DNA from 2 places in the Staphylococcus dromedarii genome. Region 1 is predicted to be linked to the other one. Evidence: predicted binding sites of a transcription regulator. Region 1 holds the regulator's gene; the other holds the start of a gene.
The links. The regulator LexA, encoded in region 1, represses DNA repair genes until DNA is damaged. The targets are predictions, from matches to a motif close to CGAACATATGTTCG.

Region 1 (8,178 bases):
ATCTATAGATCGTATGATCGCATTTGGTGATAGTGCGAACGACTTAGATATGATAGAAACAGTTGGCACAGGTGTTGCGATGGGTAATGCATTAGAAATAGTGAAAGAAAAAGCAGATGTCGTCACTAAAAGTCATGATGAAGATGGCATTCCTTATATTTTAGAACAATTGATTGGTATCTCAATAGAAAAATAAAAATAAACCAGGGACAAGGCTTCAACTGAAGCCTTGTCCCTGGTTTATTTTATTTAGCTGTATGTGTCCACTCTTTATGTCCGCGATGACGTTTGATGTGAGCATATATATGATCGGCTGCATATTCTTGATTGGTATAGATTGTAATTGCAAATGAAGATTGATTGTCTTCAAAAGGTGTATCTAAATATAACTCTTTAAGATGCTGATAAAGATTTTCCATTTGTTCATGAGTCAAACTACCATATTCTCTTAAGGTGCGTTTGAGCAATTGACCATGCTTTTCTTCTAAAGATTGTACAACAATAACGAAACGTTCTTCCGTTTTGAGTACATCATCAAAAAGGTTTGTTTGTCCAATCATAATAAAACCACCTTTATTTGTTGTTACTTTAATTATACCGTATTTATATTAACGATAAAATAGTAAAAAAAGTCGTTTCATTATCATTTACACAATGAAACAAAACGACTTTTTCATATTATTTGTATGATTCATGTTCACTTAAATCAATTTGGTCTAATGGAATGACTTTTGTTTTATGAATCAATTTATGAACAATATAGATAATAAATAAAATGAAGATTGGTAATAAATTTTGTGATAATTTTGGTACATCAAAGTGAATGATTGCTTCTGCTGAACTTCCCAGTATTAAAAAGGCAATTGTTGCAAATACTAAGATAGGGCCAAATGGGAAGAATGGTGCTTTATATGGTAACAATTGATCAATATCTTTTTGTTGTACCTTGATCGCACGTCTTAAACGGAACTGTGCAAGTACACTTGAAGCCCATACAACAGTAATTAACGCACCGATGATATTTAATAATCTGACAACACTATCTGTATTGTAATTTGCATAAACAGTCACTGCTGTAATGAATGTAAATGTTGTTAACAAAGCGTTAAGAGGTAACTTTGTTTGGCGGTTGATTTTTCTTAAAAATTTCGGTGCTTGTCTATCTTCACTTAAAGAATAGAGCATACGACTTGTTGTAAAAATACCAGAGTTTGCTGCAGATAATAATGTTGTCAGAATAACAGCGTTAATGACTGAAGCAGCAAATGCAATACCGACTTTATCAAATACAATTGTAAAAGGACTTTGCGTAATCGAACTGTTTTCATTCAATAAAGTTGGATCGGTATAAGCAAGTATTCCTGAAATAACGGCAATAGATAGAACATAGAATAGTAAAATACGCCAGAATACTTGTTTAATCGCACGAGGCATTGATTTTCTAGGATTATCTGATTCTCCTGCTGCAACAGCAACAACTTCACTACCACCGACAGAGAAACCAGCAATAAGTAATACGCTTAAGAAACCTGAAAGGCCACCGACGAATGGCGCTTCACCGACTGTATAGTTTTCAAAACCGTAGTAGTGGCCACCTAAAATACCAAAAATCATTAAAATCCCTAATATGATAAAAATGATAATGGTTACAACCTTTACGAGTGATAACCAAAATTCTGCCTCACCGAATGCTTTTACTGAAAAAACATTTAATAAAAAGATGATAACTAAGAAAATAATACTCCATACAAGGGGAGAGAAGAAATGGAAGGCATCCCAGTATCCTAAGACATTGGATGCGACAATCACATCAATACTCGTTACAAGCGACCAGATTGTCCAATATAACCAACCCATGGTAAAACCTAATGATGGATCAACAAAGCGTGTTGCATAGCTACTAAATGATCCAGAGACTGGGTAAAATGTTGCCATTTCCCCGATAGATGACATTAAAAAGTAAAGCATAATGCCAATAATTAAATATGCTAAAATGGCACCTCCAGGACCAGCTTGAGCAATTACACTACCAGTTGCAACAAATAGTCCAGTCCCAATCGCACCACCGATAGCAATCATGGTAATGTGTCGAGATTGGAGGCCACGTTTTAAATTCTTTTCTTCCATAAACATCTGCTCCTCATAATTAAAGATTTCTATCTATTGTACTTGCAATTTAAGTGATATTCAACAGTAATTTACAACTTTAAAGGAAAAAAGCGAAATTTTTCGACAATTCTTACTTCAATCAGCTCATTTTACTTTTAAATTCATGTGGAAGGGGTATAATAATAGTAGAACTTAATTTAGAATTATTATAAATAAGAAAGAAGGTATTGCAATGACTCAAAATAATGACTCAAAACTTACAGGCTTATTTGGACATCCAGTCGGCGACAGAGAAAATTCTATGACAGCTGGACAACGTGGTCCATTGCTCATGCAAGATTGGTACTTTTTAGAGCAAATGGCTCATTTTGATCGTGAAGTGATTCCTGAAAGACGTATGCATGCAAAAGGTTCAGGCGCTTTCGGTACATTGACTGTGACAAATGATATTACGCAATATACTTCAGCAAAGATTTTTTCAGAAATAGGTAAAAAAACGGAGATGTTTGCACGTTTTTCAACAGTAGCAGGTGAACGTGGTGCTGCTGATGCAGAACGTGATATTCGTGGATTTGCACTAAAATTTTACACTGAAGAAGGAAACTGGGACTTAGTAGGGAATAACACGCCTGTGTTCTTCTTTAGAGATCCAAAATTATTTGCAAGTTTAAATCATGCTGTTAAAAGAGATCCAAGAACGAACATGCGTAGCCCTCAAAATAACTGGGACTTCTGGACATCATTACCAGAAGCATTACATCAAGTGACGATTTTGATGTCGGATCGTGGTATTCCTAAAGGTTATCGACATATGCATGGTTTCGGCTCACACACATACGCCATGATTAATGGCAATAATGAGCGTGTATGGGTGAAATTCCACTTCAGAACACAACAAGGGATTGAAAATTTATCACCAGAAGAAGCGGCGCAAGTCATCGCAAATGATCGTGAGTCATCTCAACGTGATTTATTTGAAGCGATAGAGAATGGCCAATTCCCAAAATGGAAAATGTACATTCAAGTGATGACGGAAGAACAAGCACGTCAACATAAAGATAATCCGTTTGACCTAACTAAAGTTTGGTTCAAAGATGAATATCCATTAATTGAAGTGGGTGAATTTGAATTAAATAAAAATCCAGATAATTATTTCATGGATGTGGAACAAGCTGCTTTTGCACCAACGAACATCATTCCAGGCATCGACTTCTCACCAGATAAAATGTTGCAAGGTAGACTGTTCTCATATGGTGATGCGCAAAGATATCGTTTAGGTGTCAATCACTGGCAGATTCCTGTTAACCAACCTAAAGGTGTGGGTGTAGAAAATATTTGCCCATTTAGCCGTGATGGTCAAATGCGTTTCCTAGATGGTAACGGTGGCGGTTCTACACATTACTATCCAAATAGTACAGGTGCTTTTAAAGATCAACCAGAATATAAACGTGCACCTCTTAGCATCGAAGGCACAGCATTTGAACATGATTTTAGAGAAGATGATGATAATTACTTCGAACAACCTGGCAAGTTATTCCGTTTACAAACACCAGAACAACAGCAACGTATTTTTGAAAACACAGCAAATGAAATGGATGGTACAACGGATGAAGTGAAACACCGTCATATTCGTCATTGTTATCAAGCTGATCCAGAATATGGTAAAGGTGTGGCGAATGCATTAGGTATGACTGCACAATTAGATGAGATTTTAGGAGATTTAAAATAATCATATATAAAGAAAAATGGTGAGCGTACGAATCGCTCACCATTTCTCTATCATTGTCGTATTTTTTTGATTAGTCGTGATATGCCGTTATTATTTTGTTTCTCTGTGTAAAGTGTGCTTATTTAATCTTGGGCAATATTTCATCATTTCGATACGCTCTGGGTTTGTACGTTTATTCTTAGTAGTGATGTAGTTACGGTCACCACATTCAGTACAAGCTAAAGTTACATTAATACGCATGGTATTCCCTCCTTTGGTTTTAAAATAAATTGAAACCATTACGATTTAATATTTTATCACGCTTTTTTGGATTTGCCAACATTTTATCTTGCGTTTATGAAAGAAAATATGCTAGTATGTAAAACGTAATGATTACGATTTATAAAAAGGTGGTATAAAAATGGCTAAAAAGTCTAAAATAGCAAAAGAAGCAAAGCGTGAAGCATTAGTTGCACAATACGCTGAATTAAGACGTGAATTAAAAGCAAAAGGTGATTATGAAGCACTTCGCAAACTTCCACGTGATTCATCACCAACAAGATTAACAAGAAGATGTAAAGTTACAGGTCGTCCTCGTGGCGTCATGCGTAAGTTTGAAATGTCTAGAATTTCATTCCGTGAATATGCACATAAAGGCCAAATTCCAGGCGTTAAAAAATCTAGCTGGTAAATTTCATTCCCTTTGTTTACTTTATCCGTTAATGATAGTATATTATCATATGGATAAAATAAATGAGGGGTTTTTTAAAACATGAAAATTTTTGATTATGAAGATATACAATTAATTCCAAACAAAAGCATCGTGAAAAGTCGTTCAGAAATTGACACATCTATCCAATTTGGACCTAGAAGATTTAAATTACCAGTCGTTCCTGCAAATATGCAAACAGTGATGAATGAGCAACTTGCAGAATGGTTTGCAGAAAATGAATACTTCTATATTATGCACCGTTTTGATGAAGCGGCACGTATACCATTCATTAAACGTATGCATGAAAAAGGTTTATTTGCTTCAATCTCAGTTGGTGTTAAAGACCCTGAATTTGATTTTGTTGAAAAAATTAAATCTGAAGACTTGAAACCTGAGTATATCACAATTGATATTGCACATGGTCATTCAGATCAAGTTATCGATATGATTAAACATATTAAAAAACATTTACCAGAAACATTTGTTATCGCTGGGAATGTTGGTACGCCTGAGGGTGTTCGTGAATTAGAAAATGCTGGTGCAGATGCAACGAAAGTGGGTATTGGACCAGGTCGCGTATGTATTACTAAGATCAAAACTGGTTTTGGTACAGGTGGTTGGCAATTAGCAGCAATTAATCATTGTAGTAAAGCAGCACGTAAACCAATTATTGCAGATGGTGGTATTAGAACACACGGTGATATCGCAAAATCTGTACGTTTCGGTGCATCAATGGTTATGATCGGTTCTTTATTTGCAGCACATGAAGAATCTCCTGGTGAAACAGTAGAAATGGATGGCAAGAAGTACAAAGAATACTTCGGTAGTGCATCTGAATATCAAAAAGGTGAACGCAAAAACGTAGAAGGCAAAAAAATGTTTGTTGCACACAAAGGTTCACTTAAGGATACGTTAAAAGAAATGCAAGAAGACTTACAAAGTTCAATTTCTTATGCAGGTGGCAAAGATGTTGATTCATTAAGAAAAGTAGATTATGTCATTGTGAAAAACTCTATTTTCAATGGTGACAGAGATTAATTTAAAATAATGATTGATGATATAGAAAAAGCTCAGGGCACAATGCCTCTGAGCTTTTTTGATAATAAGTAAGGAGTTTTATTGAGAAGTTTATACGAGTAAAATATCATATTGATCCTGTTGACTACATTTCTCTAAATAGACCAATGACTTTCCCTAATACTGTTACATGTTCTAAATAAATCGGACTTAGCATACTATTTTCAGGTTGTAAGCGATAGCGATTTTTCTCTTTATAAAAGCGTTTAACAGTTGCCTCATCTTCATCCGTCATCGCAACGATAATATCACCATTTTCTGCAATAGATTGACTACGTACAATAACTTTATCTCCATCCAAAATACCCGCTTCAATCATACTATCACCCACAACATTTAATATGAAAATTTGTCCATTGTGCGTTGAAGTAAAATGTTCTGGTAGTGGATAGTATTCTTCAACATTTTCAACAGCAGTAATCGGCATACCAGCCGTTACTTTCCCTATTACAGGTACAAAAATTGTTGCTTCCATATTTACAGGTTCGCCCATTAATTCATGAACAATTTCGATAGCACGTGGCTTAGTTGGGTCTCGACGAATATATCCTTTTTCTTCTAGACGAGAAAGGTGCCCGTGTACAGTAGAACTCGAAGCTAAACCAACGGCCTCTCCAATCTCACGAACACTTGGTGGATAGCCTTTAGATTGTACGACCTGTTTGATAAATTCAAATATTTCACTCTGTCTCTTTGTTAATTCTCTCATAATTAGCACTCCTCCGTTAAATTTAAGACAATTATAGCATATTACACGAACATGAACAAACATTTGTTCGTCTTTTTGTTGACACGGAACATTCGTTCTGTTAAATTACTTATACAAACAAATGTTCGAGGGAGTGTATGAAGATGATACAACGTAAATATTCTGAAATGGTCTTATTTTTAATGGTGTTTTTAGCATCGGTTGTATTATTTTTCACTTTTTTTATTATGATAAGTCACAATGGGCAAACAGAACAAACGTACGAAATGACTGATCATACTTTAAAAAATAGTGAACAATATGAGTCTGCACCTCATCAAAGTAATGAGGATAGTGTATTTGCAATTACATTGAGCGAGTAAACAATATTGAAGGCAACACCTGCTAGATTTTGATGTTGATTGTTTCGCAATTATTTCATTAAGTAGAAGTGTTTGGTTTTTGCCCTTATTTCTGATATATTTTTTGTAAAGAAATTGACGGAGGGTTGCAGCATGTTAAGCCAAGAAAAACTAAATCGTATTAATGAATTAGCAAGAAAGAAAAAAGAACAAGGATTAACAGAAATTGAAGCGAAAGAACAATCAAAGTTAAGAAGTGAATATTTAGAAACATTCCGTGGTAGCTTTAAGGCACAGATTGAGCAAACAAAAGTAATTGATCCCCAAGGTAATGATGTGACACCAGAGAAATTAAAAACAATTCAAAAACACAACAATCTACGTAAATAGTTGTCACATTTTTCACAAAAAATATTTAATGATTATGATGGATTTATTAGGTATCCAATATGGCTTTCAGTTATAATATGGATATGAAGAGAAATAGAAGGGAAGTTATTTTATGTTCGATAAAAATGATACTTTAGCAGTAAATACTTTGCGTGCATTGAGTATTGACGCAATTGAAAAAGCTAATTCAGGACACCCAGGTTTACCAATGGGTGCAGCGCCAATGGCTTACACGTTATGGACAAGACATCTAAATTTCAATCCAAAAGCTGATCAATATTTCAATAGAGATCGATTTGTATTATCAGCTGGTCACGGATCTGCATTATTGTACAGTTTATTACATGTATCAGGTGCTTTAGAGATGGACGAGTTGAAGAACTTTAGACAATGGGATTCAAAAACTCCTGGACATCCTGAGTTCCGCCATACACAAGGTGTAGATATTACAACAGGACCATTAGGACAAGGATTTGCAATGGCAGTTGGTATGGCAATGGCTGAAAAACATTTATCAGCAAAATATAATCAAGATGATATTTCTGTTGTAGATCACCACACATACGTTCTTGCATCTGATGGTGACTTAATGGAAGGTATTTCACATGAAGCGGCATCACTTGCAGGTCATTTAAAATTAGATAAGTTGATTACGCTATATGATTCAAATGATATTTCATTAGATGGTAAAACAAACAAGTCATTCTCTGAAAATATTAAGCAACGATTTGAAGCATATGGTTGGAATCATCTTTTAGTTGAAGATGGTAATGACTTAGAAGCGATTAATCGCGCTATTGAAACAGCTAAAGAACAAACAGGACCAACAATTATTGAAGTAAAGACAATTATTGGTTATGGTTCACCAAATAAATCTAATAGCCATACATCTCATGGTGCGCCTCTTGGAGCGGACGAACGTGCTTTAACTTTTGAGAATTATGCATTAGATGCGAATAAACAGTTCCACGTGGATGAAGTTGTTTATGATATTTTCAAAGATACGATGATTGCACGTGCAGATGCGCATGAAGCAGCTTGGGAAGCAGAATTTAAAAAGTATGAAGAAAAATACCCTGAACTTGCAGCGACACTAAAAACAGCAATTGCTGGAGAACTTCCAGAAGAGTAT
Region 2 (8,178 bases), 880 kb from region 1:
TTCGTCATTTTCTTCGGTACTTCTTTGCGATCTGCTTCGTTTGTTTCTTCCGTTTCCACAGTCGCACTAATCACATCATGAATTTTCTTATTAATTGTTTGAGGTGTAATACCGTGTTTCTCATTATATGCCATTTGAATTTCGCGTCGTCGTTCCGTTTCATCAATTGCCACACGCATTGAATCAGTAATCTTATCTGCATACATGATCACTTCACCTTTATCGTTACGTGCTGCACGGCCAATTGTCTGGATAAGCGAACGTTCCGAACGTAGAAAACCTTCTTTATCTGCATCTAAAATAACAACGAGCGATACTTCCGGAATGTCGATTCCTTCACGTAATAAGTTAATACCGATTAAAACATCGAACGTTCCCATACGTAGATCACGAATGATTTCAATACGTTCTAACGTCTTAATCTCAGAATGTAAATAATTTACCTTCACGCCCGCTTCTTTTAAGTACGTCGTTAAATCTTCACTCATTTTTTTCGTTAACGTTGTAATTAATACACGTTCATTGCGTTCTACACGTGTTTGGATTTCACTTAATAAGTCATCAATTTGATTTTTAGATGGACGCACATCGATTTTTGGATCTAATAGACCCGTTGGACGAATAATTTGTTCAACCATCTCATCTGTATGTTCCATCTCGTATGGACCTGGTGTGGCAGATACATAAACTAACTGATGTGCCTTTTCTTCAAATTCTTCAAACATCAATGGTCGGTTATCAAGTGCACTTGGCAAACGGAAACCGTGTTCAACAAGTACGTTTTTACGTGCTTTATCCCCATTATACATACCTCGAATCTGAGGTAATGTCACATGAGATTCATCAATCATAATCAACCAATCGTCTCCAAAGTAGTCCAGTAACGTATAAGGCGTTGAACCAAGTGGACGTAATGTTAAATGTACAGAGTAGTTCTCGATACCTGAACAGAATCCCATTTCACGCATCATTTCAAGATCGTAGTTTGTACGTTGTTCTAGACGTTGTGCTTCTAAGAGTTTATTTTCACTACGCAATTTTTCAAGTTGTTCTGCGAGTTCTTTTTCAATTCGGCCAATGGCAACTTTCATTTTCTCTTCACGTGTTACGAAGTGAGAGGCTGGGAAGAGCGCGAAATGTTCACGTTCACGCAATACTTCACCCGTTAAATAATTAATTTCACTCACACGATCAATCTCATCGCCAAAGAATTCAACACGAATACAAAGTTCATCACGTGAGGCTGGGAAAATTTCTACCACGTCACCACGTACACGGAATGTCCCACGTTGAAAGTCGATATCATTGCGTGTGTATTGTACATCGACTAACTTGCGCAACAGTTCACTACGATCCATTTCCATACCCGAACGAATACTTACAACCAAATCTTTGTATTCTTCTGGGTTACCCAAGCCATAAATACAACTCACACTGGCAATAATGATGACATCGTCACGTTCGAATAATGCACTTGTCGCTGAGTGACGTAGTTGGTCGATCTCATCGTTAATTGATGCATCTTTTTCTATAAATGTATCTGTTGATGGTACATACGCTTCTGGTTGATAGTAATCATAGTAACTAACAAAATATTCGACTCTATTTTCAGGAAAGAACTCCTTAAATTCACTGTATAATTGCCCTGCAAGCGTCTTATTGTGCGCAATAATCAGTGTGGGCTTACCTGCACGCTTAATCACATTACTCATCGTAAACGTTTTACCTGTTCCTGTAGCCCCTAATAACGTCTGATGGCGCTTACCCTCTTGAATTCCTTGAACTAACTCATCAATCGCACGCGGCTGGTCACCTTGTGGGTCAAACTTAGATACCACTTTAAAGTCATGATGCTCCATGCACACTCGTCTCCTCATCACATAATTATATGGCTATTTTACCAAATCTTAAGATAAAAATACAAACATCTGTTCGTTTTTGACTTTCCAATGCTCTATACCCTTTTATTCTTAAAAATCAAACACGATTAAGCCCTCCATAATTCAACGCTTAAAACAAAACATAAAAAACCACTTAAAACCTTATTTTCTCAGTTTCAAGTGGTATATAGTTTCTCTTATTCATATCCTTTAAAATCATCATGACGATGAATTTGCAATGTATCCACAATGATATACCCTGCCAATATTGATACGACATCTATAAAAATAATCCATTCATTGTGGAAAAAGCCTTTATAAACTGACGTGCCAATGATAACAAGTGTCACGCATGTACCAATCCATTTGCTACGTGTGATGGCACTCAGTACCACGACCAATACACATGGAAAAAAAGCGGCTAACGCATACCATATCACTTTGATCACTGCTTTCTATTATTTAATATATGCATAGTCGTTTCACGCAATTCTGTGCGCGGAATAAATTTTTCTGTTAGCATCTCTGGAATAATGTTATCAATAAAATCTTGTACTGAATGTAAATGATCAAATTGCATAATCGTTTCTAAACTCATTTCATAGATTTCAAAAAAGAGTGGCTCTGGGTTACGCTTTTGAATCTCACCAAATGTTTCATACAATAAATCAATTTTATCAGCGACAGATAAAATTTGGCCCTCTAACGAATCGTCTTTCCCTTCTTGTAAACGTTGACGGTAGATGTCTTGATAATCCTCGGGTATTTCTTCAGAGATGAACGTATCAACCATTTCTTCTTCCACCTGTGAAAAGAGTCTTTTTAGCTCACTACTTGCATATTTTACAGGTGTTTTAATATCACCTGTAAATACTTCAGCAAAGTCATGATTTAATGCTTTTTCATACAAACTCTTCCAGTCTACTTCCTTGCCATAATGTTCTTCTACTGTTCCCAGATATTGTGCAATTTTAGTCACTTTAAAGGAGTGTGCGGCAACATTATGCTCAAAGTATTTGAACTTTCCAGGTAAACGAATGAGTTTTTCTAAATCTGATAGTCTTTTAAAATATTGATGAACACCCATGATTAATGTTCCCTCCTTGTTACGCATCTTTATAGTTTATGATACTATAACACACTTTCTTACTTTTACGCACTTCAATTTCTGGAAGTAACAGGAAAGTTAATAAATATATTGGTAGTCATCAGAGTAGGGTATGACGCGATGGCTGATTATCCCTTGGCCTTTCCAATTCATTTCGGAAATATGAATTTTATTCTGATCACACGCTTCAACAATCGCAACATGCCCATAAGTACCTTGTTGTGATACAAGTATGGCATTGACACGTGGATACTTGGATATAGTGTAACCTTCTTGTTGCGCATGGAATAACCAAAATTTTGCATGCCCCCAATTTCTTGAGATAGGAAGATGTCGTTTAACACGTTGTTCATAAATATAAGCAGTACATTGTCCAGGTGTGTATGCGTTCTTAATAGATGCATTGTGTAAAGTTTGGGGATTCACTCGTTTTGTTAATAGATAAGGCAATGATTGAGGAGGAAATAATTGAAAGATACTCGGTAATTCCAAGTGTGCCATTCCCTTCTCTGAAACAGCAATATATTGGCTGTCATTTTGAAATGGAAAAGGATTATATTTTTTTATTTTATGAAAATCAATTTTTTGTTGCGTTAAAAATTGCGCTAATGATTGGTCTTTAGGTTTCATGAGGATATGTTCGCTAGGTAATTTAATTGTTTGGTTTTCTTTAAAATATAGTGGCGTTTTTACAAGATGGTTAAGCTGTCTAATACGATCTGTTGTTGTCGCAAACTTTTGAGCTAACTGTTCAATCGTTATATTCTTAGTTAATTGTACTTGTTGTGTTGAAGAAAAAGGGGTTGATATCAAAGTAGCAACGATGAGCACATTGGATAGTCGCATGATTGTCATCTCCTTAAAAATTGTGGAGATAGTATATCATGCTTACATTCAAAAATGAGACACCCTCTTGATTTGTGACACAAATGAAATAACATACCATTATTTTAAAAATCGAAAAAATAGATGTATAAACGATTTAAAAAAGCCTCCACATAAAATATGTGAAGACTCATTGTTCATTTATTACATTGTCTGAGACTGATCGTTCATTTGACTGCGTAGATAAGCATCAATAAACATACTTATATCGCCATCCATTACTGCATTGACATTTCCAGTCTCTACATTTGTTCGATGATCTTTCACCATTGAATATGGGTGGAAGACATATGAACGAATTTGACTGCCCCAACCAATTTCTTTTTGTTCACCACGAATTGCTGCAAGTTCTTGTGCTTTTTGTTCCAATTCAAGTTGATACAATTTGGCCTTCAGCATTTTCATTGCCGCTTCACGGTTTTTGATTTGTGAACGCTCATTTTGGTTGTTCACAACGATCCCTGTTGGATGGTGCGTAATACGGATAGCAGATTCTGTTTTGTTAATGTGCTGTCCGCCGGCACCTGATGCACGGAATGTATCAACTGTAATATCATCTGGATTCACTTCGATTTCAATCTTTTCATTGTTGAACTCTGGAATGACATCACATGATGCAAAAGAAGTATGTCTACGTCCCGATGAATCAAAAGGTGAAATGCGGACAAGACGATGTACGCCTTTTTCTGCTTTCAGATAGCCATAAGCGTTATGACCTTTGATGACAAGCGTAACACTTTTGACCCCCGCTTCATCACCCGCTTGATAATCGACCACTTCAACCTTAAATCCTTGTTGTTCACAAAAACGTTGATACATACGCAACAACATATTTGTCCAGTCTTGTGATTCCGTACCACCTGCGCCTGGATGTAATTCTAAAATCGCATTATTGGCATCATGTTCACCGTTCAACAATAACTGTAATTCAAAGCGATCTAACTTAGGTGCATAATCATTCACCGTTTCTTCAAGATCTGTTTTGATATCTTCATCAAACTCTTCTTGCAATAACTCGTGTGTCGCATCCATTTCTTCTATATCAGAAGCAATCTCATAATACGTATTCACAATTGCCTTTAACGCATTATTTTGATCAATGACTTCTTGCGCACGTTGTTGGTCATCCCAAAACGTAGGTTCTGCCATCATCTCTTCAAATTCTTGAATATTTGTCTCTTTGTTTTCTAAGTCAAAGAGACCCCCTAAGTTGTTCTAACTTTGATGCATAGTCATCAATATGACGTTTGATTTCAGATAGTTCCATACACTATCGCTCCTTTACATCTACTACACGTTATCTATTTCCCATGACAGTTTTTATATTTTTTACCACTGCCACATGGACATGGATCATTACGTCCAACGTCATCTTTTTTAACGATTGGCTGAGCTTTTACTTTCTCTTTTCCATCGTTTGCTGAAAGATGTTGACCTTCTAACTCTTTTGTTTTTTCACGTTGCACATCATCCTCAACTGAAACGATTGATTTCAATACAAATTTACTTACGTCTTCTTCAATACTTTGCATCATATTATCAAATAATTGGTGACCTTCATTTTGATAGTCGCGCAATGGATTTTGTTGTCCATATGAACGTAAATGAATCCCTTGTCGTAATTGATCCATTGTATCGATATGTGAAGTCCAATGATTATCAATTGTGCGTAACAGAATCATACGTTCAAATTCTGGCATTTGTTCTCCAAGAACTTCTTTTTGTTTCTTATAAACCTGTTCGACTTTTTTCCAAATAATTTCATAAATATCTTCACGGTCTTTTCCGTTAATTTCAGAAACTTCAAGTTCCCCTTCATGTAAGAACACATCTTCTACATAGTGAATTAGTGGTTCATAGTCTGGGTTTTCTTCATCTTCGTTAACAAAGTATGAAATGGTACGATCAAGTGCTGTTTTGATCATCGCAATCACTAATGCAGAGCTTTCAGGCTCATCGATAATCTTATTGCGTTCTTCATACATGATTTCACGTTGTTTTCTAAGCACTTCATCATATTCTAAAATACGTTTACGCGAATCAAAGTTGTTCCCTTCCACACGTTTTTGTGCTGACTCCACTGCACGAGAAACCATCTTAGATTCAATTGGTGTTGTATCATCCATACCAAGACGATTCATCATGTTTTGCATACGTTCAGAACCGAAACGGACCATCAAATCATCTTCTAATGATAAGTAGAAACGACTGTCACCTTTATCACCTTGACGACCTGAACGACCACGTAATTGATCATCGATACGACGTGATTCATGTCGCTCTGTACCGATAACAGCTAAACCGCCTAAGTCTTCTACGCCTTCACCAAGTTTAATATCCGTACCACGACCAGCCATGTTTGTCGCAATCGTTACAGCACCTTTTTGTCCTGCACCAGCAACGATTTCCGCTTCTTTCTCATGGTTTTTCGCATTTAAGACAGTATGACGGATACCGTGTTTTTTCAATAACTCAGAAATATATTCTGAAGTTTCTACTGCCACTGTACCAAGTAATACTGGCTGTCCTTTACGGTGTTTTTCAATCACTTCTTCTACTACCGCTTGGAACTTACCTTTTTGACTAATATAGATTAAGTCACTGCGGTCAATACGTTGTACCGGACGGTTTGTAGGGATTTGTGTCACGGTCATATTATAAATATTACGGAACTCTTCTTCTTCCGTTTTAGCTGTACCTGTCATTCCTGCTAATTTGTGATACATTCTGAAGTAGTTTTGGAATGTGATAGATGCCATTGTTTTTGATTCATTTTGAACTTTTACGCCTTCTTTAGCCTCGATTGCTTGGTGTAAACCTTCAGAGAAACGACGTCCAGGCATACTACGACCTGTAAATTGGTCGACAATTAAAATTTCGCCTTCTGATACCATGTAATCCACATCGCGTTGCATTGTATAGTTTGCACGTAATGCAAGGTTAATATGATGAATGATATCTACGTATTTCAGGTCATACAAGTTGTCGATTTTGAAGAAACGCTCTGCCTTATCAATCCCTTGTTCAGTCAACTGAATATTACGTGTTTGTACATCATAATTATAGTCTTCTTCACCTTTTAACATCTTCGCAAAGACATTGGCTTGTGTGTACATTGATGTTGATTTTTCAGCTTCACCAGAAATAATTAATGGTGTACGCGCTTCATCGATTAAGATAGAGTCGACCTCATCAATAATCGCAAAGTGCATTGGGCGCATAACACGGTCTTCTTTGTAGTTCACCATGTTGTCACGTAAATAGTCGAAACCTAATTCGTTATTTGTACTATACGTAATATCTTGCGCATATGCTTCACGCTTCGCTGTCGTATTGAGACTATTTAAGTTAAGACCTACCGTTAAACCTAAGAAGTTATACAGTTCTCTCATTTCTTCACATTGTACAGAAGATAAGTATTCGTTGACTGTGATAACGTGTACCCCTCTACCTGTTAAGGCATTTAAATATGTCGGCATTGTCGCTGTGAGGGTTTTCCCTTCACCAGTTCTCATCTCAGCAATATCACCACCATGAATGGCGATACCACCCATGATTTGTACTTTATATGGTGACATGTTAAACACACGTTTTGCTGCTTCACGTACTAATGCAAAAGCTTCTGGTAGAATTTCATCTAATTTGTTATTTTGTTTTTTAATATCATCTATTGCTTGTACTTCTTCTTGGAATGTTTTTGTTTTCTGTCTAATTTCATCATCTGTTAAGATTGCCATATCTTCTTCTAAAGCAATCACTTTATCAGCAATTTTACTTAAACGTTTGACTTCTCTTTTATTACCGTCAACCCATTTGGATAAAATACCCATTTTGTTCGCTCCTTTAGCTTAAAACTCTGTCGCTTACAACAACTCATCATAACATTATTTAGTATACTTTTATATCAATATACCTTTACGAAATATCATTATACCATGATATGTACTTTTACAACATGTAGACCCCTTTAGCTTTTTGATTATGACCCATTAAAAGGTAAAAAGCCAAGGTACGGTACGCACCTTGACTTTTTCTTCTACAATACGCATGTTTACGATTGTTTAATTATTCAGTTTCAATTAAACCATATTTACCGTTTTTACGACGATATACAATGCTTGTTCCGTCTGTATCACGATCATTGAATACGAAGAAGTCATGACCTAAAAGATTCATTTGTAAAACAGCTTCTTCTGGATCCATTGGTTTTAAGTGGAATGTCTTAGAACGAATAATTTCGATATCAGATTCTGTTGCTTCTTCTACTTCTGGTTGCGTTGGTTGTGCATCTACGAAGATATCTTC

Region 2: a site for LexA is predicted at 1,922-1,935, ahead of uvrB (excinuclease ABC subunit UvrB). Genes of this name have one in related genera too.

The regions. Positions count from the first base shown of each region.
Region 1 covers NZ_CP094718.1:1,345,090-1,353,267, reverse strand. The annotation lists gene MUA88_RS06605 (Cof-type HAD-IIB family hydrolase) at 1-196, shown strand, start outside; gene MUA88_RS06600 (hypothetical protein) at 246-560, opposite strand; gene MUA88_RS06595 (amino acid permease) at 679-2,127, opposite strand; gene MUA88_RS06590 (catalase) at 2,342-3,838, shown strand; gene rpmG (50S ribosomal protein L33) at 3,929-4,078, opposite strand; gene rpsN (30S ribosomal protein S14) at 4,239-4,508, shown strand; gene guaC (GMP reductase) at 4,590-5,567, shown strand; gene lexA (transcriptional repressor LexA) at 5,692-6,315, opposite strand; gene sosA (DNA damage-induced cell division inhibitor SosA) at 6,459-6,677, shown strand; gene MUA88_RS06560 (DUF896 domain-containing protein) at 6,810-7,046, shown strand; gene tkt (transketolase) at 7,159-8,178, shown strand, end outside.
Region 2 covers NZ_CP094718.1:469,257-477,434, reverse strand. The annotation lists gene uvrB (excinuclease ABC subunit UvrB) at 1-1,859, opposite strand, end outside; gene MUA88_RS02310 (CsbA family protein) at 2,078-2,320, opposite strand; gene MUA88_RS02305 (YfbR-like 5'-deoxynucleotidase) at 2,326-2,967, opposite strand; gene MUA88_RS02300 (CHAP domain-containing protein) at 3,067-3,834, opposite strand; one part of gene prfB (peptide chain release factor 2) at 4,018-5,067, opposite strand; one part of gene prfB (peptide chain release factor 2) at 5,069-5,140, opposite strand; gene secA (preprotein translocase subunit SecA) at 5,175-7,703, opposite strand; gene hpf (ribosome hibernation-promoting factor, HPF/YfiA family) at 7,939-8,178, opposite strand, start outside.